Regions from separate parts of the Ruania alkalisoli genome, predicted to be linked through region 2. Evidence: riboswitches for the same ligand, from Rfam matches in the RefSeq annotation. Region 2 holds a riboswitch; each other region holds the start of a gene.
The links. A riboswitch is a leader RNA that binds a small molecule or an ion and turns the genes downstream of it on or off. The one in region 2 is predicted to bind S-adenosylmethionine.
Positions count from the first base shown of each region.

Region 1: another riboswitch for S-adenosylmethionine. It lies ahead of IM660_RS01750 (methylenetetrahydrofolate reductase); the one in region 2 lies ahead of IM660_RS12195 (LLM class oxidoreductase).
Region 3: another riboswitch for S-adenosylmethionine. It lies ahead of IM660_RS02875 (aminotransferase class V-fold PLP-dependent enzyme); the one in region 2 lies ahead of IM660_RS12195 (LLM class oxidoreductase).

Region 1 covers NZ_CP063169.1:389,719-397,041, reverse strand. Annotated here, with positions in the region: gene metE (5-methyltetrahydropteroyltriglutamate--homocysteine S-methyltransferase) at 1-862, opposite strand, end outside; gene IM660_RS01750 (methylenetetrahydrofolate reductase) at 1,029-1,937, opposite strand; SAM riboswitch class I at 2,005-2,107, opposite strand; gene IM660_RS01745 (enoyl-CoA hydratase/isomerase family protein) at 2,364-3,458, shown strand; gene IM660_RS01740 (cation:proton antiporter) at 3,414-4,619, opposite strand; gene IM660_RS01735 (L-rhamnose mutarotase) at 4,700-5,032, opposite strand; gene IM660_RS01730 (SDR family NAD(P)-dependent oxidoreductase) at 5,173-5,934, opposite strand; gene IM660_RS01725 (ATP-NAD kinase family protein) at 5,937-7,133, opposite strand; gene gcvPB (aminomethyl-transferring glycine dehydrogenase subunit GcvPB) at 7,130-7,323, opposite strand, start outside.
Region 2 covers NZ_CP063169.1:2,737,838-2,745,160, reverse strand. Annotated here, with positions in the region: gene IM660_RS12200 (CHAT domain-containing protein) at 1-2,240, shown strand, start outside; SAM riboswitch class IV at 2,316-2,442, shown strand; gene IM660_RS12195 (LLM class oxidoreductase) at 2,711-3,700, shown strand; gene IM660_RS12190 (MFS transporter) at 3,924-5,162, shown strand; gene IM660_RS12185 (glutamate-5-semialdehyde dehydrogenase) at 5,293-6,591, shown strand; gene IM660_RS12180 (hypothetical protein) at 6,662-6,823, shown strand; gene nadD (nicotinate-nucleotide adenylyltransferase) at 6,860-7,323, shown strand, end outside.
Region 3 covers NZ_CP063169.1:694,156-701,478, forward strand. Annotated here, with positions in the region: gene IM660_RS02850 (hypothetical protein) at 1-263, shown strand, start outside; gene IM660_RS02855 (DUF4352 domain-containing protein) at 263-823, shown strand; gene IM660_RS02860 (hypothetical protein) at 820-1,374, shown strand; gene IM660_RS02865 (hypothetical protein) at 1,383-2,699, opposite strand; gene IM660_RS02870 (alpha/beta hydrolase) at 2,734-3,699, opposite strand; gene IM660_RS02875 (aminotransferase class V-fold PLP-dependent enzyme) at 3,753-5,162, opposite strand; SAM riboswitch class IV at 5,196-5,311, opposite strand; gene IM660_RS02880 (DUF6882 domain-containing protein) at 5,430-6,137, opposite strand; gene IM660_RS02885 (hypothetical protein) at 6,415-6,627, shown strand; gene IM660_RS02890 (helix-turn-helix transcriptional regulator) at 6,647-7,323, shown strand, end outside.

The DNA.
Region 1 (7,323 bases), 2.1 Mb from region 2:
GGGCGCCGTCGTCGGGAATCTCACCCTTGACCAGATCGAGGGCGATCGCCTCCACGCCGGTACCGGCGAGGGTGGCGAAGCGTTCGCGGAGGTCGCCGTAGGGTGCAGCGACGAGGATGCCTGGGCGGTCAGCGGTGGCGGCGAGGGCGCGGTAGGCGCGGTCGGCGGCGTCGTTCAGCTGCGCGGCGGGGATGGTGCCGTTGTCGCTGACCAGGGCGGGTTCGTCGAACTGCACCCAGGTGGCGCCCGTCTCAGCCAGTTCGACGAGCAGCTTCTGGAAGGCGGCCACGAGCTCGTCCAGCCGGGCGAGCGGATCGGTGCCCTTCGCCAGGGCAAGCAACGTGACCGGCCCGACGACGACCGGCCGGGTGTGCACACCAGCCTCCTTGGCCTCGACGAACTCCGCCACCGGCCCCGAGCCGGGCACGTACTGCAGTGGGGTGTCCGGGCCGATCTCCGGCACCAGGTAGTGGTAGTTGGTGTCGAACCACTTGGTCAGCTCGAGCGGCGCGGTCTCGGCGTCGCCGCGGGCGAGCCGGGAGTAGTCGGCGAGGTTGATGGAGGCCGAGGCGTCGATCCCGAACCGCTCGGGGATGGCACCGACGGCGACGGCGGTGCTGAGCACCTGGTCGTAGTAGCTGAAGTCGGAGGGGATCGCCGCGGTCTGCGGGTCGAGGCCGAGGTCGGTCAGGTGGGTGCGGGTACGTTCCCGGAGCCCGGCGGCAGCGGTGGCGAGGTCGGTCTCGGTGGTGGTGCCGGACCAGAACGACTCGAGCGCCCGCTTGAGCTCGCGGCGCGGGCCGATGCGGGGGTAGCCGAGGATCGTGGCGGCGGGGAACGTGGGGTGGGTGGGCTGGGACATGGATCCTCCGGTGGGGTTGGCATCCCGGGGGCCGAACGCTGAGTTGCTCGGCATTCGAGGCTTGGAAGCCGAGCAACCCAGCGTTCGCCGCCGGGCGTGGGTGGGGTGTGATGGGTGTGACGGATCACCGATCAGCCGTGGAGCCGACCGGTCAGGGGGGTTTGTCTCAGCGCAGACCGGACTCGCGTAGCAGGTCGAGCACTGCTCGCGAGGAGTTGAAGGTGTAGAAGTGGATGCCCGGCGCACCGGTCTCCACGACCTCGTGCACGAGACGGACACTGGCGGCGAGACCGCGCTGGTAGGCCTCGTCCTTGTCGGCGGCTGAGTCCAGATGGTCGAGCAGGTCGGGTGGCACGGGCACACCGGTCAGCTCGACCATCCGGCGCAGCCGGTTCGGGTCGGTGAGCGGGAGCACACCGGGAACGATCGGGATATGCACCCCGGCGGCGCGGGCCTGGCGCACCAGCTCGGCGTAGTGGCGCGCGTCGTAGAAGAGCTGGGTGATCGCGAAGTCCGCCCCCGCGGCCTGCTTCTCGAGCAGCGCCGCGACGTCGTCCCGGGCGATCATGGGCGTGCCGTCGTCGGCGTAGGCGCCACCCGGATAGGTGGCCACGCTGATGCTGACCTCGTCTCCCTCGTCGCCGAGGTGCTCGCGAGCGGTCTGACGCAGCAGGTGGACCAGCTCGCTGGCGCGCGTCAGGCCCTGCGGGTGCGGCTGCCAGTCGGGCTCCCCAGCGGGCGGGTCGCCCCGGAGCGCGAGGAAGTCCCGTACCCCTGCTTCGAGCAGCGTGGCGACATACTCGGACAGGTCCTCGGCACTGGCCCCCACACACGTCAGGTGCGCGAGCGGCGTGACCGGGGTGTCGTCGAGAACGCGGCAGATCAATTCCCGGGACGTGGTCCTGGTGGAGCCCGAGGCACCGTAGGTGATCGAGAAGTAGTCCGGGATCTGGCTGGCGAGCGCGCCGATGGTGCGGCCGATCGTCTCCCGCCCGCGCGGGGTGCGCGGCGGGTAGAGCTCGAACGAGACACTGGGCGTGGCCCGCGGGCTGCGGTAAAGAGTGGCGGTGGTCATGTCCGGTCACCGCCGGTCGGGTATGGCGTGCGCGCCACGGAACGGAAACACTGTGCCTGCATCGATAACTCCATCGAACCTGGCTGTAGCACCCTTCCCCGCGGGAGGCTTCCGTTGAGGGGTTGCTGCGGCGTCGTCGAGCCAGGACTCTCAGCCGCTCTGGATGGTGTGCGTTTGATGCTACCGGTCTCGTTCTCCGTCTCCACCGCGTATCACCGACTGAGATCACGAGTCCATACGGGTCCGACCTCACAGGCGGGGAACCTCCGAAATTCAACGTCGATCTGGTCGTTGAGCCAACCCGGCGCAACCGCCAGATTGACGCGCAATTTCCGGCCCTCCGGAGTTCACACGTCGATACGGTGGTGATGCGGCCATCCGAACCGCCAGATCGACGTCGGATTCCGCGCGGGAAAGGAGCACGCCATGGCCACCAGCAACGCCGGCCCCGCGGAGCGCGACCTCACCTGGGCCCCGGCAGGCGAGCACGTACTGGTCGCCCGGCAGGGCGCTCTGGGCCGGATCCGGTTGAACCGGCCGCGAGCGATCAACGCGCTCACTCTCGAGATGGTGACGGCCATGACGGCGCAGCTGCGCCGCTGGGCCGCGGAAGGATCCGTGCAGGCTGTCGCGCTGGATGGTGCCGGGGAGCGCGGCCTGTGCGCCGGGGGTGACGTGCGCGCCATACACGACGGGCTGTTGGCCGGCCATCGGTACGGCGACACCGAGCGGGCAGCAGGCGTCGATCGGGCGGTGGAGTTCTGGCGCGCCGAGTACAAGCTGGATCAACTCATTGCCGAGGCCGAGCTCCCGGTGGTGGCGTTCATGGACGGTGTGACGATGGGCGGGGGAATCGGTCTCGCCGGGCATGCCTCGCTCCGCCTGGTCACGCCACGCACGCAAGTGGCCATGCCGGAGACGGGGATCGGGTTCTTCCCCGACGTCGGGGCGCTCTTCCCGCTGTCGCGGGCCCCTGGTGAGCTCGGCACCTACCTCGCCCTGACCGGGGTGAGCATCACGGGATCGGACGCGATCGCCGTCGGGCTGGCCGACGCGATGATCGAGACCGGCGCCTGGGAGGACCTGTGCGCGCACTGGGCCACGGGTGCGCCGCTGTCGGTGCTGATCGGACCGTCACGGCCAGAGCCTCATAGCGACCTGGCTGCTCAGCGACCGTGGATCGACGCCAGTTTCGAGGGCGAGGACGCGGCCACGATCGAATCCCGCCTGGACGCCCGGCAGGAGCCGGAGGCCCAGAGCGCCGCCGCCACCTTGCGTTCCCGCTGCCCGTTCTCCGTGGCCGTGGCCCTGGCAGCGATCAGGCGTGCTGCCCAGCTCCCGACCGTGGCGGACGTCCTGGCGCAGGATCTCCGGCTCGGGACGGCTTTCATGAACGGCGCCCCCGCCCAGGACTTCATCGAAGGGGTGCGAGCTGTGCTGGTGGATCGTGATCAGAGACCGCGGTGGCGGCACGACTCACTCGCGGCGGTGGACCGGAGCGAGGTGTTGGCCCTGTTCTGAGCCGCCGAGCGCACCGGCCACCAACGGCATCACCAACACGCTCACTGCCCCGGCCGCCACGAGTAAAGACGCCACGTCAGCCGGCATGGCCTCAGCGGAGACGGCCACCTGGGTGACTGCCACGATGATTGGCAGACTCGTCGCCGAGTAGAGACCCACCTGGGCCGCCTCACGAGTACCGAGGCGGTCTGCACCAACGAACCGCTCACCGAGGAACACCGGCAGCCCGCGCACCAGCAGCAACGCGACCACCAGGATCGCGAGCAGGCCCGGCGCTCCCGCGACCGCACCCGGATCGATCGCCATCCCCGAGGTCACGAAGAACACCGGGATCAGGAAGCCGTACCCGAAGCCCTCCAACTTGCGCTCCAGAGCCTCATCGCCACTGGGCAGCACCCGCCGCAGGATGAATCCGGCGGCAAACGCCCCGAGGATGATGTCCAGCTGCAGTACTGCGGCCACGGCGAGCAGGGCCGCGAGCAGCAGCATGGTCGCGCGGACAGTGGTCTGGGAGGTGCTCTCGGACTTGTACCGGATGACCTGCAGAACCTTCGACGAGACGCGCTGGGCTCGCAACGGCACCCTGCCGATCAGCACCGCGGCCACAACGAACACCGCGAGCACCCCGAGGGATGCGACTGTGCCGCGTGCACCGAGCAGGATCGCCATGGCGAGCACTGGCCCGACCTCCCCGATGGTGCCGTGGTTCATCACGGCACGCCCCACCGGGGTGCCGGTGAGGCCACTCTCACGAAGGATCGGCATGAGGGTGCCAAGCGCAGTCGCGCACAGCACGATCGCGACGGAGAATCCAGCCACCGCCGAGTCCGCGAACAGACCGGCGGCCCCGGCAACGCCTACGGCTAACCCGAAGCACACCACCCACACGAGCACCGACCGCTTCCCGCGGTGGCTGGTCAGTTCCTCGGTCTCGATCTCGTACCCGGCGAGTAGGAACAGCATCCCCAGGCCCAGCTCGCGGACCAGCTCCACCCCGTGCGCAGTCCCTGCCAGATCCAGCACCTGCGGCCCGAGCACGATGCCGGCGCCGATGAGGAGCACCACCTCGGGAACCGCACGCCGGGGAATCGCCGAGGCGATCACCGGGGCCAGGACGGCCGCCAGCATGATCCAGAACAACGAGACCAACGCGATCTCCACGCCCGCTCCTCCGGTCTACCAGGTGCCGTCGAAGCCTGAGTGTGGCATGCGACCGCACGAGACGAGGTCGGGATCGCTGCTCAGTTGGTGCTGACCTGCTCGCTCAGCGTCCACACCTGCGGCACCGCGGTACCGGCGGGGCCGTCGGTGAAGGTTGCGAACCCTTCCAGGTGCTGGTTGATGAATTCCTGCCACCGCGCGTTCGCCGGGCTGGTCTCCAGGGCGATCATCGCCGCCTCGAAGTCGTCACACTCCACCAGGTGGAACAAGTCCCGGCCGCTACGCCAGATCCGCCACTCGTGGATGCCCAGCCGTGCGAACTCGGCCGCGAGATCGTCCGGGATCCGCTGGTGATCGCGCTCGTAGGCTTCTTCGTGGCCGTCCTTGAGGCGTGAATGCAGGGCGATAGTCATACGCCTCAACCTAACGTCGGACGCCGAGCAGATGCGACTGCCGGGCGGGGACTACGCGAGCGCGGCATGAGTGTCGTCGACAGGCACGGAATCGACATCCAGGCCGCCCTCGTGAGATTCGGCAGCGGGCAGTTTGATGCTCAGGCGATCCCGCCCCCGTCGGCCACGAGCGCCGCGCCGGTCACATAGGAGGCGGCGTCACTGGCCAGCCACACCACAGCCGCGGCGATCTCCTCGGGCTGACCCATCCGGCCCAGCGGCCGGTCCACGGACTCGGCGAGGAACTCGGCGGGGTCCTGGCCGAGCTGGCGGGCCTCGTCGGGCAGCATCCCGGTGTCGACATCGCCGGGATTGATGGAGTTCACCCGGATTCCCTGCGGGCCGTGGTCGATCGCGAGCGCCCGGGTCATGTTCACCACGGCACCCTTCGACGCGCAGTAGGAAAGTGCCCGGCCGCCGCCCTTGAGACCCCAGCCGGAGCCGGTGTTGACGATCGATCCACCACCGGCCGCGGCCATCACCGGCACCACGTACTTGCACAGCAGGAAGATCGAGCGCACGTTCACCGCCATCACCAGGTCCCAGGTGTCGGCGTCCAGCTCGGTGGCGGTGGTGCGGCGGATGATGCCGGCGTTGTTGAACAGCACGTCGATCCCGCCGAGCTCAACCTGCACCCGGTCCACCAGCGCAGTCACAGCGGCCTCGTCAGAGACGTCCGCCTCGATGGCGAGGGCGCGACCGCCGTCGGCCACGATGGCGTCAGCCACGGCCTGAGCGGCCTCGCCATCCAGGTCCACCACGGCCACCTGCGCACCCGCCGCGGCGAACGCGCGGGCGGTGGCCGAGCCGATCCCGCCAGCTCCCCCGGTGACGATGGCAGTCTTGCCGGTGAGGTCATTCATGGTCATACTCCGTTCGCTGCGGTTGCTGGGTACATGCTGGTGCGTCCGGGCCCGGTGGTCACCCGGAGCATGCCGGACAGAGCAAGATCGATGCCCGGTTCGCCGGTGTCGATCAGGAGCGGCCGGCCGCCGAGCTCGGTGAGCTTGCGCTCGGTGGCGCCGACGAGGAGGCGGTCGCGGGCGAGGTGATCAGCATCGCCGAGGGCCGCCGTCAGGACCCGCGCGGAGAGCTGCTGGTTGCCGCGGCCGAACAGGAACCCCTGTCCGCCGACCACCCCGACGACGACTCCCGCCCCTGGCCTGTCATGGCCGTCTGTCCCGCCGGTCCCCTCGGGCGATGCCCCGACGGCGGCCAGTGCCGTGGTCTCGTCCATGTCCGTGGCGAGCAGCTCACCGTCGCGCAGCACGTCCACGCCCAATGGGGTGCCGCTCAGACCGAGGTGCCGCAGCAGGGCGGCCGTGGTGCCTCCGGGGCCGACGAGGTAGGTCACCCCGGGGCGTAGCTGGGCGGCCAGCCCGGCCACCACGGAGGCCACGGCCGCGCCGTCACCGGTGGGGGTGGCGACCTTGCGGCCCTGGGAACGCTGGGGGTGCGCCGGTGTGCGGACCAGGGCGAACAGTCTGGGGTCCACTCGCCCGGTGCGGACCTGCTCCTCGTCCACGTCCAGCACCTCCGCATCCACCAGTGTGGCGGCGCCGACGAGCAGGTCAGCCGCGAGCGCCCCGGCGGCCTGTGGGGAGACCGCGAAGCACGCCGAGTACATCTTCACCCCGGCTGGCACCCCGAGCACTGGGATTCTCGATCCCGAGACCGTGAGCCCGGCAGCCACGTCCCGGGCGGTCCCGTCGCCACCGGCGAAGAGCACCAGCTCCGCACCGGCCGCCACCAGGGCCGCGGTAACTACTCGGGTGTCCGCGCCGGTCCCGGTTGGGTCGGGGAGGTCGACCGGGACCGGCACCATCCCGGCCTCGCGCGTCACGTCCTCGCCGAGGTCGCCGGGCCCGGTGAGCACCGGCGTCCCGGCAGGGAGGGATTCCAGCGCCTGTCGGGCTCGCTCGCCCGCCCGCGCCCGCACCCCAGCGGCACGGGCAGCGGCCTGGATCGCGGCGCCGTCGCTGCCCTTCAACCCGGCCGGTCCACCAAGGCCGGCGACCGGGTTGACCACCAACCCCAGCCGAGGTGCGGCAGCGTTGATCACGGTCGGCGGTGCTGGGGGGCGTCGGGGTACTTGCGCAGGTAGCCGCGCCAGGTGACCGCCCACCGGTCCGGGTCGTCCAGGTCGTCGTGATGGGTGTGATGCACGGTCTGGTTGTGCGGTGCGGTACGCACCATCTCCGGGTCCGTCCGGGCTTCGTGAGCCACCTGCGCGAGGATGGCCGCGTACTCGT
Region 2 (7,323 bases):
AGAACTTGCTGAACCGGGCGCGCCAGTGCGCCGCGAGCATGGACGACCTCGGTCGGATCGAAGGGACGCTCGCGTACATTGAGGTGGAACGCGGGCAGGTCAGCGAGGGGCTGGCGCGGTGCGAGGCCGCGTTGGAGCGGGTGGGGCGCGGCACCATGGCGCATGCTCTCCTGGCCGGTCAGCTCGGCACGATCCAGTTCGTTCGTGGGGAGACAGTTCCGGCGATCACGTTGTTCACCAGGGCGCTGGAGGTTCTCACGGGAGAAGAGCGGAGCAACATCCTCCTCAACCGGGGCGCTGCGTACATGAGCGTGGCAGCCTATGAGAAGGCTCGGCGTGACTTCGAGGAAGGTGCGCGCGGCCCGAATGTCATCGCGGCAGCCCAGAATGCGCACAATCTTGGGTACCTCCACCTGCTCCGCGGGCAATTGGTGGCGGCGCTGCGGTGGATGGACCGCGCTCGACCCGAACTAGCGGGACTAGGCCTGTCTGTGACCGCCACGCTCGATATCGACCGGTCCGAGGTGCTGGACGCCGCCGGGCTCCGTGGTGAAGCAGTGGCGCTGCTGCGCGACGTGGCCGCGCGCCTGCGTGGCAGCGGGCTCTGGCGACTGCAGGCTGATGTCGATCTGCACCTGGCCCGCCAGCTCGGCAACGAGGAGGCTCTGGAAGCCGCCGAGCGTGCAGTGCGTCTCAATCGTCAGCACGGCAACGCCGTCGATGCAGACGAGGCGCGCGCGGTGGTGCTGCTGGCCAGGTGCCGCAGCACGAGGCCACCGACTGCGCACAGCCTGGAGAGGCTCGCTGACCGGCTGGAGCAGGCCGGGCGCCGGCACACGGCAGCAGCGCTGCGGATGCGCGCCGCCGGCCTGCGCGGGACCTCGCCCCGTCTCCCGGGGGAGGAGGAGCCACTGACCGTTCGGCTGCTCGCCGGTGAGGTCGCGGCGGAGGTGGCACTGCGGGCAGGCGACACCGATGCGGCTCTGAGCGCGGCATCGGCCGCAATCGACGAGCTCGACCGGTGGCAGCGCGGCATCGGCAGCCTGGAGCTGCAGTCGGTGAGCAGGCGCTTGGGTGCACGGGTGATCCGGCTCGGTCAGCAGGCAGCGCTGCTCAGTGGCGACGCGCAGCACCTGCTCACCTGGTCCGAACGGGCCCGCGAGCTCGTTGCCCGGGTCCCCGCCACCCGGCCGCCGGAGGAACTGGCGGACCTCCTGGCCGATCTGCGCCGCCTCGGCCCTGACGGCGACCCGGCCGAGCGTTTGCAGTTGGTGACGCAGATCCGTCAGGGCCGCTGGCTGGCTGCAGCGGAGCTGCCCGCCGACGCACCGGTGACGGTGCAGGCTGTGCGCGAGCGGTCGGCAGGAGCACGGGCCGGACGCTATGTCACGCTGATGGAGATCGAGGGTCGGCTGATCGCCCTCACTCTGGGCGACCGCGAGGACATCCTCGACCTGGGTGCCTGGGGCGAGATGGATCAGCTCCTCGGGGGCCTCAGCGCGGACCTGACGATGGCGGCACAGCTCGCCGCACCGGTGGTGCGTGCCGCACTCCAGGAGCGGATCGAGGGCTTGGACAAGATCCTTGCACGGGCGCTACAGGGGGCAGGGTCGCTGACGATCACCGCACCGGCAGTGATGGCCCGGATGCCCTGGGGGCAGCTGCCGAGCACGGTGGGCGTCCCGGTGACTGTGCCGACCTCGGCGAGTGCGTGGCTGCGCCAGACCGATGCCGGGCCGATCCGCAGTGTCGGGGTCGTCGTCGGGCCCGGTACCCGCACCGGGAGCGCTGAGGCGGACCTGGTCCGCCAGGGATGGCACACGGTCACGGTGGGGGAGCGCTGCGACGACGCCCAGACCCTCGCCTCGGACGTGGATCTGCTGCACGTGAGCGCCCACGGGCAGGACCGGGAGGCGCACCCGCTGTTCGCGTCCCTGCAACTGGCGGACGGGGACCTGTTCGGCCATGACGTCGAGCTCTTCGGCCGGGTGCCGCCGGTGGTGATCCTCTCCGCGTGCGGCGCTGCTGGTGGCTCGCTCGGGATGGCGCGGGCGTGGCTGCACGCCGGCGCCCGGTCGGTGGTGGCGGCTCCGGCCGACATCGCCGAGACGGCCGCTCTGGACCGGTTCGGGCAGTTGCACGGCCTGCTGGCTCGCGGTAGCAGTCCGGCCGAGGCGGTTGCGAACGCCTTCGGCGGCGAGGCGCTCGACTGTGCCGTGCAGTGCTACGGCGCGGGCTGAGACCGGCTCCGACCACGCAGCCTCCATCCGATTTGGTTGACACGTCATCCAATCGGCCTCTACAGTCATGACCAAGGTCTTGAGTGTCAGCACGTTGGAAACAACACGGCCCCGGCCAGCTGACCGGCAACCCTCCACTTGCGGTGGGGTGCCCCGGGTGACGACCTGGCCCTGGCCAACTGGTGCAGGGCAAGCGCAACACCGCGAGCGCGGTGACCGAGAGAAGGAACAGCATCAGATGAATCAGGACCGGACCCCAGTGCCCCTACGGCCTGCACTGCGATTCGCCACCTGCATGATGTGTTGCTGTTCCATGTCGGCCTGAGCCGAACTCTCGACCGGTCCCTCGGGCGATCCGCCCCTTCGGTACCACCCTCGGTTCGCGGCTGCACACCTGCCGGTGGCGTGACAACGCCGGCGTGCACTCGGCGCGATCGAGCTCCCCGCTCTCGCAGAACAAGGAACCTCTCATGCCTGCTTCGGCCGCACTTCGCACGTCCCTGATCTCCCTCGATCTCTCCGGCGCCGGCGCCCCCCGGGAGTGGCGCCGCGCCGAGGACTCCGACGCCGAGTCCTTCATCATGGGCCGCCTGGCCGGCCTCGCTTCGCTCGCCGACAAGGGCGGCGTGGACCTGCTCACACTGGACGAGACCTTCCACCACGCCGGCGTGCGCCGTCGTGACGACTGGCTCGACGGGGCCGTGGCCGCTTCCCGCCTCTCCCGGCACACCACCGGTGCCACGCTCGTGGCGACCGTGCCGCTGGGCAGCCACCGTCCGGAGCATGTGGCCGGGGCGGTCGCGAGCGTGCACCGCGCCTCCGCCGGCCGTGCCGGCTGGCAGTTGGAGGTGGCTGAGTCCGGAGCGCGGAGCCTGCGCGCCGTGGAGTCGGTCATCAACGGATGGCCGACGGCGCCGCGCACCTCCGCGGGTACGTCGCGTCCGCAGGTGGTCGTCCCGGTGCGGACCTCGGTGGACGGCGAGCTTGCTGCCGCCCGCGCCGATGTCGCCCGGCTCAGCGTCGGCACCCTCGAGGAGGCTCGTGCGGCTCGTGCGGCCATCCGCGAGGCTGCCGTGGAGTGGGGGCGCGACGCCGACGATGTGCAGGTGCTCGTGGACGTGCGCGCGCTGATCTCAGCCGATGCTCCCAGCGCCCGTGCGCGCTGGGACCTGCTGACGTCGTTGGAGGAGCAGCCGCGAGAGGTGCCACTGCGTTCGATCGGCACCGCGAGTGATCTCACCGACCTGTGGGCCGAGTGGGTGCACGCTGGTGCGGCGGACGGATTCACCGTGATCCCCGCCTCGGTGCCCACCGATGTGGTGGCTCTGGTGAACGAGGTCGTCCCGCAGCTGGAGGCGCGCGGCCTCCGCAAGCCGCGCACCGCGACCGTGCAGACCGCACCGGCGGCCGGGCGCCGTCAGCGGGTTGCTGCGCCGACCCGCGTGCGCGCCACGGCCTGACCCGGGGGCCAGTACCCAGAAATCACTCGTCGATCTGGTCGTTGAGTCGAGCCGACTTCACGACCACATCGACGTGTGACTTTGCGGACCGCGGTGGCGGTGTCGGCTCGGTCACCAGACCTGGCGAGGCCGGGTTTCGGCGATGTAAACTCGGTGCTGCGATCAGGGCTTCTGCGCACCAGCGGTGGGGTGGTGCGCGCCTCGTCGCACCCTGGAGCCCTGAATGTCCCCGCTGAGTTCCTACCGGAACCTGTTCTCCCTCACCGGCGCCCTCTACGTGGCTGTCGCATTTTTGGCACGACTGCCGCTGGCGATGTCCCAGATCGGGGCGCTGCTGCTGGTCTCGGCGGTCACCGGCTCTTACGGTGCCGGTGGCGCTGCCGCAGGTGCGACCGCGGTCGTCAACGCCGTCGCGTCCCCATTCGCGGGCGCGCTCACCGATCGAGTGGGGCAGCGACGGGTGCTGCTCGTGCAATCGGTGGTGGGTGCGGCCGGACTCCTGTGGCTGGTGCTGGCCGCAGCCGCCTACACCCCGGGTGAGGCGTGGTGGCCGCTCGTGCTCATCGCCGGTGCCAGCGGGGCGTTCCTGCCCCAGGTGGGCACGATGGCGCGGGTGCGGTGGCGCCCGATCGCACGCCGTTCCGGCGGTGCTGAGCAGCGGCTCGTCGATGCGGCCTTCTCCTACGAGGGCGCCGCCGACGAGGCGAGCTTCGTCCTCGGCCCGGCGCTGGTCGGTGTCGTGGCCGCCGTGCTCAACCCTTCGGCCGCGCTGATCGCCGCTGGCGTACTGCTGGGCGTATTCGGCCTGTGGTTCGCCCTGCACCCCACCGCCACGGTGGTGCCGAAACCGGACCGCACCGTGCCGGCCGTGCGCATCCCGCCCGTGCTGTTCGTGCTCGTGTTCGCGCAGTTGACCATCGGGATGATCTTCGGTTCGGTGCAGGCGGGAGCGTCGGTGCTGGCCACCGAGGCCGGGGAGCCGGGACTGACCGGTCTGCTGCATGCGCTGCTCGGCATCGGGTCGGTCACGGCTGGGCTGGCCGTCGTCGCGGTGCCGGAGGCGTTCAGGTACGAGAACCGGCTGCGACTGTTCACCGTCGCACTTGCGGTGCTCAGCCTGCCGCTGCTGCTCGTCACCTCGCTCGGGGTGCTCGTTCCGGTGCTCATCGTTCTCGGGCTGGCCGTCGCTCCCTCGATGATCACCACCTTCACCCTCGCCGAGCGCATCAGCCCGCCGAGCCGGCTCGGGGCTGCGATGACGCTGCTGGCCGCGGCGACCGGCCTGGGCTATGCCGTCGGGTCCAGTGCGGCGGGTCGCATCGCCGACTGGGGCGGATACACCCCGGCGTTCGCTGTCACGATCACCGGTGCCAGCCTGGCTGCCCTGATCTCGCTGTTCGGGGCCCGGGCACTGCGCCGGGCCCAGACGGCACCTCGGACCGTACCTGAGCAGGTCGTCTGAGGATTCGACTGACCGGACCGACACGGATACGTCACGCCGGGCATCACGATGCCCCGGCCGGGCCAATCGTGTCAGTCCGGTCAGCGGTCGGGCACCGGAGAACACTTGGGTACCGGCGTATCCTGGAGCGATGAGCGTCGACAGTGCAGCACAGGTCACCGACGAGCAGGCGAGTACCGGGGTCCGGGAACTGGCGCAGGCGGCGAAGACCGCCTCCCGCGCACTACGCAGCGCCACCACCGCCGCCAAGAACGAGGCGCTGCACGCCCTGGCCGACGCCCTGGTCGCTGACGCTGATCGCATCCTGGCCGCCAACGCGGTCGATGTGGAGCGCGAGAGTGCCGCCGGGATGAATGCGGGACTGGTGGACCGGCTGCGCCTGACGCAGGAGCGCATCGCCGGGATCGCTGACGCACTCCGCGAGCTGGCTGCACTCCCTGACCCGGTGGGGGAGGTCGTGCGTGGTCAGACCCTGCCGAACGGGTTGACTGTGCGCCAGGTACGGGTGCCGATGGGCGTTGTCGGGATGATCTACGAGGCCCGGCCGAATGTGACGGTGGACGCCGCAGGACTGGCCCTCAAGAGCGGCAACGCGGTGCTCCTGCGCGGTGGCTCAGCGGCCGCGAGCAGCAACGAGACCATCGTGGCCGTGCTGGGAGAAGCACTTGAACGGGTCGGGTTGCCACGTGAGCTCATCCAGTCCGTCGATGCCTACGGCCGCCCTGGTGCGCGGGCCCTGATGCGTGCCCGCGGACTGGTGGACGTGCTCATCCCGCGCGGCGGCGCCGGGCTCATCCAGACCGTGGTGGCCGAATCCCAGGTGCCGGTGATCGAGACCGGCGTCGGAAACTGCCACATCTACGTGGACGCCACTGCCGAGGTGGACCAGGCCGTCCAGATCCTGCTCAACGCCAAGACCCAGCGGGTCGGGGTGTGCAACGCCGTCGAGACGCTGCTTGTGCACGCCGACGCCGCCGAGTCCTTCCTCCCCGCGGCGCTCGCAGCGCTGGCCCAAGCAGGGGTACGCCTGCACACCGACGAGACCTCAGCCACCCACGCTCCCTCGTCTGCGGACGTCGTTCCTGCCACGGACGAGGACTGGGCGACCGAGTACCTGAGCATGGACATCGCGGTACGGGTGGTGCCGGACCTGGACGCCGCGCTCGAGCACATCCGCACCTGGTCCTCCGGGCACACCGAAGCCATCCTCAGCAATGACGTCGCGGCCGTGCGCCGCTTCACCGGTGAGCTGGACTCGGCGGCCCTGCTGGTCAACGCCTCCACCCGGTTCACCGACGGCGGCCAGCTGGGTCTCGGCGCCGAGATCGGGATCTCGACCCAGAAACTGCACGCCCGGGGCCCGATGGGGTTGGCCGAGCTGACCACGACCACGTGGATCGTGCAGGGCGAGGGACACGTGCGGCCATGATTCCTGAGTGGCCCGGACGGCATGACAGACTAGGGGCAGGGTCGTGACACGCAGACGAAGGAGAACGTAGATGCGCAGCTCGCTGCTGATCATCGCTGCCGAACAAACCGAGCACGCTGCCGAGGGCCTGCAGCCGATCGGGTTCGGTCTGGTTGCCGGAGGAATCCTGCTGTTCCTGCTCCTGGTGACTCTTGCGTTCCGGAGCCTGGGAACCCGCAACCGTCCCCGCTGAGATGGGCAGGGTCCGCATCGTTGATCGGCTGTGGCGATGATCGCCGCGACCCGCACACCGTCGCGGGTGGGAATCATGGGTGGCACCTTCGATCCCATCCACCACGGCCACCTCGTCGCTGCCAGTGAGGTGGCCGACGAGTTTGACCTGGACGAGGTGGTGTTCGTGCCGACCGGGGCGCAGCCGTTCAAGCTCGACCGCGCGGTCACAACTGCCGAGCACCGGTACCTGATGGCGGTGATCGCGACGGCCTCCAACCCCTTGTTCTCCGTCTCCCGCGTGGACATCGATCGCCCCGGCACCACGTACACGATCGACACGCTGCGGGATCTGCACGCCGTGTACCCGGATGCTGAGCTCTTCTTCATCACCGGTGCCGATGCGCTCGGTCAGATCCTCTCCTGGAAGGACTCCGACGCCCTCTGGGATCTCGCGCACTTCGTGGGCGTGACCCGCCCGGGCCACCACTTCGACACTGAGGATCTGCCCCCGGGGGAGTA
Region 3 (7,323 bases), 2.0 Mb from region 2:
AGCATCCCCGGACCACGGTGGTGGTCAGCGACGAGTCGTTCTTGGTCACGCTTTCCCCGGATGTGCCGCACGAGGTCGCGATGCTGTGGCCGCTTGCGGGCACACCCGCCGCCCAGTCGGTGGAGGTCGAGCTCTATCCCGTGCTGGCGCAGGAGAGCATGCTCGACCCTGGCAACATCTTGTGGCAGGTCGAGCCGCTGCTGGGCGTGGTCGAGGTGCCCGTCACCGATGTGCCGCCCACGCTCGTGGATGAGGAGGAGTGATGCGACCGCGGCTCTCGCTGTTGCTCGGCGTCCTCCTCGTGCTTGCCGCCGGGGTGGGGGTCAACGCCGTGACCGCCGGGACCGAACCGTCCGGATCGGTGTCGACGCGTTTTGCACTCGGGGAGGATGTGCGTATCGGCGAGTTCCAGGTGCACGTGCACGACGTGCGCGCGGCTCAGACCCTCGACGATGACGGCGTGCCGCTGCAGACCAGCGGGATGTGGGTGATCGTCGACTACTCGGCCGCCACCACACGCGAGCCGGCCTACTCGCCCGGCCTCGGGCTCCGGGACTCCGAGGGTCGTACCTATGCGATCTCGAGCCGCTCTCCCGTGTCCGACTGGCGGGTCGCTCCGGACACGTGGACACGCGGTGAGGTCGCGTTCGAGGTGGCAGCCGATGCGCTCGGGGACCTCACGCTGTTCGTGTGGGCCTACCCGCGCACGGTGGCCGAGGACGTTCCCGTGGGCTACGGCGTCACGACGATCTCGCTCGAGGAGATCTCGGCCGATCGCGTGATCCTCGCCGAGCCCGAGCTGCTCGGTGAGGGGGAACGGTGAGCGGCGCATCCGCCGGCACAGCCGGTCCGCGTGGGAGGCGCCGCACCCTGGTGCTGACGCTCGTCGCCCTGATCTCGCTCATTGCACTCGGGTGGCAGGTGACCCGGGACGCGCGCGAGTCATGGTGGCCCAGCGGTCCACATGCGGCGCTCGGTGCGGGGGAGTCCCTTGACGGCGTCCAGGTGGAGCTGGTGGCGATCGAACCCGCCGCTCGCGTGCTCGAGTGGGACACGGTCTGGTCTCCGCCCGAGGGGTTCCAGCCGTGGCGGATCTCGTTGGCGGTGACTACGACGCAGGATGAGTACTCCTTCGTCACCACGCTCGTGGAGTCGGCCGACGGCAGGTTGTTCGAGGCGGGTCAGAACGTGCCGCTCAGCAGCGACGACTACGAGTGGTCACTGTCTGTATCTGCACCGGAGCCGGGGGAGGACCCGATCCCCGAGGTTCAGCACCTGCTGGTGCTGCTGCCCGAGGATGCCGAACCCGCAGCAGTCCGGATCGAGGAAGTCGTCCGCTACCCGGAGTACATCCGGCTCGAGGTGGAGCAGTAACTCGCCGCTCAGCGGACCGGGCGTTCTCGCAAGCGCAACGCAGTCGGTGCCCCCAGTCGCGCCAGCAGCCGGTCGGCCGTCGCCGCCAGCAGCGTGGCCGTGAGCACCATGACCAGGATGTCGGAGGCGGCCGTCAGCGGCGCCCACCATGCGTTCCACGCGAGGGCGTCGAGCCATGGCGTGATTGCCCGGAACGCGCCCCATACGAGGTAGGGGACGAATGTCAGCAGCAGGTACAGCAGGCAGTACGCCGCCAGGGGTGCCCATCCGGAGCGGACCATGAGGCCGAGGCCGCCGATGAGCATCCCGAACCGCCCCTGCGGCTGACTGATCCTCGTCCATGCTCGCACCACCCTCGGGTCCTCCACCCGGGAAGCGATCCGCTGTGCGAACGGCGCTTTCGCTGAGACGTCCGCCATGCTGACCAGCTCGTTGGTGCGGATGCCGTAGATCACCAGGCCGATCGTCAGCCACGCCAACGGGACCACGACGGCGGTGATCGCCCCGGTGAAGAGCACTCCTCCGGCCGCCACGAGCCAGGAGACCGCGCTGCCCAGGCCAGGCAGTGACAGAGCGACAGAGTCCCACCAGGCGGCCAGCGCCCGCGCGATCACCCGTGCGTGCCACCAGCCGCGTGCTTCGCCCATCGCGTAGGTGACCACGGAGGCGCCGAGCACGATCCAGACGAGCTCGAAGTACCCGACGATGACCCGCAATCCCATCCGGACCGGAGCGTCCTGGTCCGGCCAGAGCGAATCGCGTTCGACCACCTGCGAGCCGACACGTCGCAGTACCAAAGCGACAGCCACGATGGCGAGTACGAGCGGCGAGGTGGCTTCCGCCAGGCGGGTCGTCCCGTCGACGTCGTCGATGTCCATCCGGCCGATGTCGTCCCACACGCCCGCCAGGGCGTACACGCGGCGATCCTCGGTGAGCCCGCCGCCGCTCTCGTACACCACCAGGAATGGCACGAGCACGCTGCCGAGTGCCGCGATGAGGTCCCGCGCCATGCTGCGAGAACGGGCCCGGCGGCGGAGCACCAGGAGGATCGCGACCGTCGTCAGTAACGTGGCGAACGGCACCAGCGTCAGGGTGAGGAGTCCCGGGACCGCACCGAGTCGTCCGGCCAGGATGGACAGGTCCTGCAGGTACAGGTGCGCGGTCACGCCGACCAGGGCCAGTACCAGGACGGCGAACCAGTGTGTGCGCAGCAGGCGCGCGGTGGTGACCAGCAGGGCGATCAGCTCCACCGCGAGTGCGCGGAACGAGAACGGGTCACCAGCGTGGGCGACCGCGGCTGACTCCTCCTGCGGCGGGTTGCTCATGGGGGTGACGATAGCGAGTCGGTGACCTGCGCCGTCAGCGGGCCATCCGGGTGGCGAGCCAGGACATGACCTCCTGCGCATAGGCGTGGCGGACGCGGGATGAGGAGAGCGCCAGATCGTGCCGGCCGCCCTCGAAGCGGCGTACGGTCACATCGGCTCCGAGCCTGGGCGCACGCGTCCACGTGTGCGCCACGTTCAGCACGCAGTCGGCGCCGGTGAGATCCTCCGGAGACGGGTGGTTTGGGTGCCCGCTGCGCCCCGAGGTGCACACCAGAACCGGCACCTGGATGTCCAGGCCGCGCGCGACCCGGGCGTGCCCGCGCCGCACCGCCCGCAACCAGCCGGCGTGAACCGGGACGTCCTCGATTGGCTTCCAAGCCAGGTCGTAGTCCCAGTCGCCGCCGGTGGAGGTGTGCAGGCTGCGCCCGTACGGCTCACCCAGGGTGCCCACCCGCAGTAACGGGAAGCAGGTACCGAGCACGTCGATGAAACGGGTGGTGATCACCCGGTTCACCCAGGAGGAGTTGAGATCGAACCACGGGCTGTTGAGCACCAGGGCGTCCACGGCTCCAGGGTGGTCGGAGACGTACAGGGAGGTGATCAACCCGCCGGTGGAATGCCCGAGCAGCACCACCTGCTGCGCGCCGGCCGCGCGGACCCGGGCGAGTGCGAGACCGATCTCCTCGTCGTAGGTGGCCAGGTCCGCCACGAAGCTCGGCGTGCGGCCGGGACGGATCGACCGGCCGCAGTCGCGCAGGTCCAGAGCGTAGAAGTCGTAGCCGGCATCCAGCCACGCCTGGGCATGCTCGGTCTGGAAGAAGTAGTCGGTGAAGCCGTGCACATAGAGCACGGCCCGTGAGGGTGTCGCTGCTTCGGCTGGATCAGCAACGCCGAGGGGTGCCCTGGCGCTGACCAGGGTCGCGACGGGTTCGCCCGCCGCCTCGGGTCGCAGCCGCAGCGTCTCCTGCTGCCAGGGGTGTCCCAGAACGTCCGTCGTCATGCACCGAGACTACGGGTGACGTTCGAGTCCGGGCGCTGCTGCTCGGGCTGGGCTCAGTGCGTGCCGGCCAGTACCTGCGCCACCGTCGGCACGGTGCTGGCAGCCGGGCCGCACCCTGCGCCGGCTGCCGCGGTCGCGAGCACCGACGGTGCATCCGCCTCCGCATGCAGATCCTGCAGCAGCCCGATCGCCTCCGGCAGTTCACGCTGGTCGTCCTGCGGCTGCCACCGGCCGCCGACCACCTCATAGGAGGCGCGGGAACCAGTGGTCAGGTACTGCTCGATCCCGGCGATGAGCCGGTCCACGTGCTCGGAGGTGGTGCCGAGCCCGATGCTGGCGCGGAGCCCGGCTTCCAGCCCGCGCGCGGCGAGCAGCGGATGGGCACAGAACCGGCCGTCGCGCACTCCGATGCCATGTTCGGCGGAGAGATAGGCGGCCACCAGGCCGGCATCATGACCAGGCAGGCTGAACGAGACCACGGCTGTCGGCTCGGCCGAGTCCGCCCACAAGCGCAGCACCTGCACGCCCTCGATCCCCTCCAGCCCGTCGATCAGCCGTGCGCGCAGCGCAGCATCGTGCTGGGCCAGACGCGCGGCCACCGCCTCCAGCTGGGTGCAGGCCACCCCGAGTGCGATGGCCCCGATCACGTTCGGGCTGCCGGCCTCGTGCCGTTGCGGTGCGGGTTCCCACACGGTCTCCTCGACCGCGACGTTCGTGACCGCACCACCGCCGGCGAGGTACGGCGTGCCCACATCCAGCCAGTCCCGGCGCCCGATCAGCGCACCGGCGCCGTAGGGCGCGTACAGCTTGTGCCCCGAGACGGCCACGTAGTCGGCACCGGTGGCTTGCAGCGAGAACAGCCGGTGTGGGGCCAGCTGGGCGGCGTCGACCACCACGCGGGTTCCGGCCTCGTGCGCGGCGGCCACCACCTCGGCCACCGGCAACGACTCACCGGTCACATTTGAGGCCCCGGTGATCGCTACCAGGGCGTAGTCGCCGGCAGTCAGAGCCTCCCGCAGTGCCGTCACCGTCTCGGCCACGGATGCGCGCGCGGCGAGCACGTCGGCGCCGCGACGCTGCCACGGCAGCAGGTTCGCGTGGTGCTCGATGTCGAGCACCAGCACCCGTCCGGGTACGCACCCGCCGAGCAGGTTCAGCGAATCGGTGGTGTTGCGGGTGATGACCACCACGTCATCGGCCCTCGCCCCCACGAAGCGCCCGACCGCGGTGCGAGCCTGTTCGTACAGGGCCGTCGAGACCTGCGAGAGGTACCCCGCCCCACGATGCACGCTCGCATACAGCGGCAACGCCCGCGCGACGGCGTCCGCCACAGCCGCCAGTGCCGGTGCGCTCGCGGCATAGTCGAGGTTCGCGTAGCCGATCGACGAGGCGCCATCCCGCGGGACCGTCAGCGGGACCGTGGTCTCGGCGCCGACGAGCGGGAGAAGTGTGTGCTGCGACATGTGATCCTCCGGAAGGTCCGTCGGACCCCGAGGGGTCCGCGCTTGCCGGGCGCCACCGCGACGCCGGCCTGGTCGTCACCCGGGGCACCCCACCGCGGTTGGAGGGTTGCCGGCCAGCTAGCCGGGGCTGTTCGCTGGCGCTCATGACCTGACACCTAGGATGCCATAGCCGCCGATGGGGCGGTCCGGGTGTCTCAGTACGCGTACTGCTCGCTGCGTCGACCGTTCGATAATGACGGCGTGGCTGCTCCCGCGGGACCTGTCCTGTCAGGCCTGGTGGAAGCTCCCCTTCACCTGACCGAGGCGGCCCCGATCGTCGAGCGTGCAGATGGCAGTCCCATCCGGTGCGGCCAGGGTGAGGCCCTCGGGCGCCTCACCCAGGGTGAAACCCCGCCATTGGGCGTAGCCGCGGATCGCCCGGTCCCAGTTGCGGACCTGCCCGGCCTGGGCCACTTCCGCGAGCACCCGTGCCGCACGGATCGCGCTCGGTGGGGTGGGAGCCAGCTCGGGAGACTCGAGCAGAAGTGCCGCGACGGTGCCGCGGCCGGCATCGAGCGTGTAGTGCGTCAGCCCGCCGCAGATCAGACCGGCAGCGGCGCAGATGTGCCCGGCCACCTGGCGCGGTTCAGCGTCCAGGGGGACCTCGGCGTCCCGTAGTTGCGGGATCGCGTACTGCTCGCCGAACCCGCGTACCTGTTCGGCGCGTGCGACCAGGGGACCGGCGTACTGCGGGTTGGCCCACGCCCACAGCCACGACCGGGGGCCAGGTGCGGCGCTGCCCAGCAGGTGCGCCGTGGCGGTGAAGGTTCCCGCAGGGCCGGTGAACGTTGCGGTGCGGGTGTCGAGGTCGACGCCCCACGTGCGCTCTTCCTCGGGCCCGCACGCCTCCAAGCGGCCCAGGAGGTCGGACTGCCGGTCGTGAGCGGTGAGCAATGAGTCGTCGAGGACGTCCTGGAAGGAGCTGATCTGAGTCACGCCTTGAGATTACGACAGCAGCACCGACGATGACCCCGGTCTCGATTCACACACCGTGTGCAGACTGACGCATCTCCGGCGCGACATGGCTGTGTGTCAGTCTGCCGATCCTGGTTCAGACGGTGAGGTGCACGCCCCCTTACCCCCAGGAAGTGGCGACCACCACAGGCCTTACCCGGCCTGCGCCGTCGTGGGGCACGGGGTAAGGGGGCCGGGCGCAGACGGGACGTGACCACCCCATCCCCCGATGTCAGACCTCAGGAGCACAGTGAGGCTCATGCCGAGCACCGAGGAGCACACCATGAACACCCACGACGACCTGTTCCGAGCGGAGATGGCCGACCGTCGGGAGCGGCTGCTCACCCAGCTCGTCGTACCCCGCACCCGCCGGCGGCTGAACATCCGCCGGCTCATCGCTCAGCGTGCCGCCGCACAGACGGTACGAGCTCAGCCCAGCCTCGCTCACCAGGACCTGGAGCGGCGAGCCTGACAGCGCGGTGCATGACACGATGACCTCCGTGGCACGGGTCGGGTCTGAGATCGCGCTGGTCGCGCGCACTGCGGAACTCGCCCGCCTGGACGCCGTGTGGCGGGAGGCGGTCGGCGGGTCCGCAGCTGCCGTACTGCTGCCCGGGGAAGCCGGCGTGGGCAAGACCCGCCTGGTGGGCGAGGTCGCCGGCATCGCCGAACGCACCGGCGGGGTCGTCCTCATCGGGCATTGCGTCGGCCTCGGTGACGCTGCCCCGCCGTATCTGCCGGTGGTCGAGGTGCTCGAGCAGATGCGCGACATCGACGCCTCGTTGGTGGCGGACGCGCCGGCCCTGGCGACCCTGGTGGCGCGCGGTGGCACCGGGCGGACTTCAGAGCAGCTCCAGGTCTTCGACTCCTTCTTCTCGGCTCTGACCACCCTGGCCGAAAGGGCACCGGTCCTGCTGGTGATCGAGGACCTGCACTGGGCTGACGCCTCCACCCGCGATCTGCTGACCTTCCTGCTCGCCCGCGTCTCCGGGGAGGCGCTCGCGGTGGTGCTGACCTACCGTTCCGACGAGATGCACCGCCGCCATCCGCTGCGCCCGATGCTCCTCGAGATCGCGCGGATGCGGCGGGTGGAACGGCTTGATCTGGAGCCCTTCTCCGAGGCTGACGCACGCGAGTTCGCCCGGGCAGTGGCGGCCAGGGACGAGCT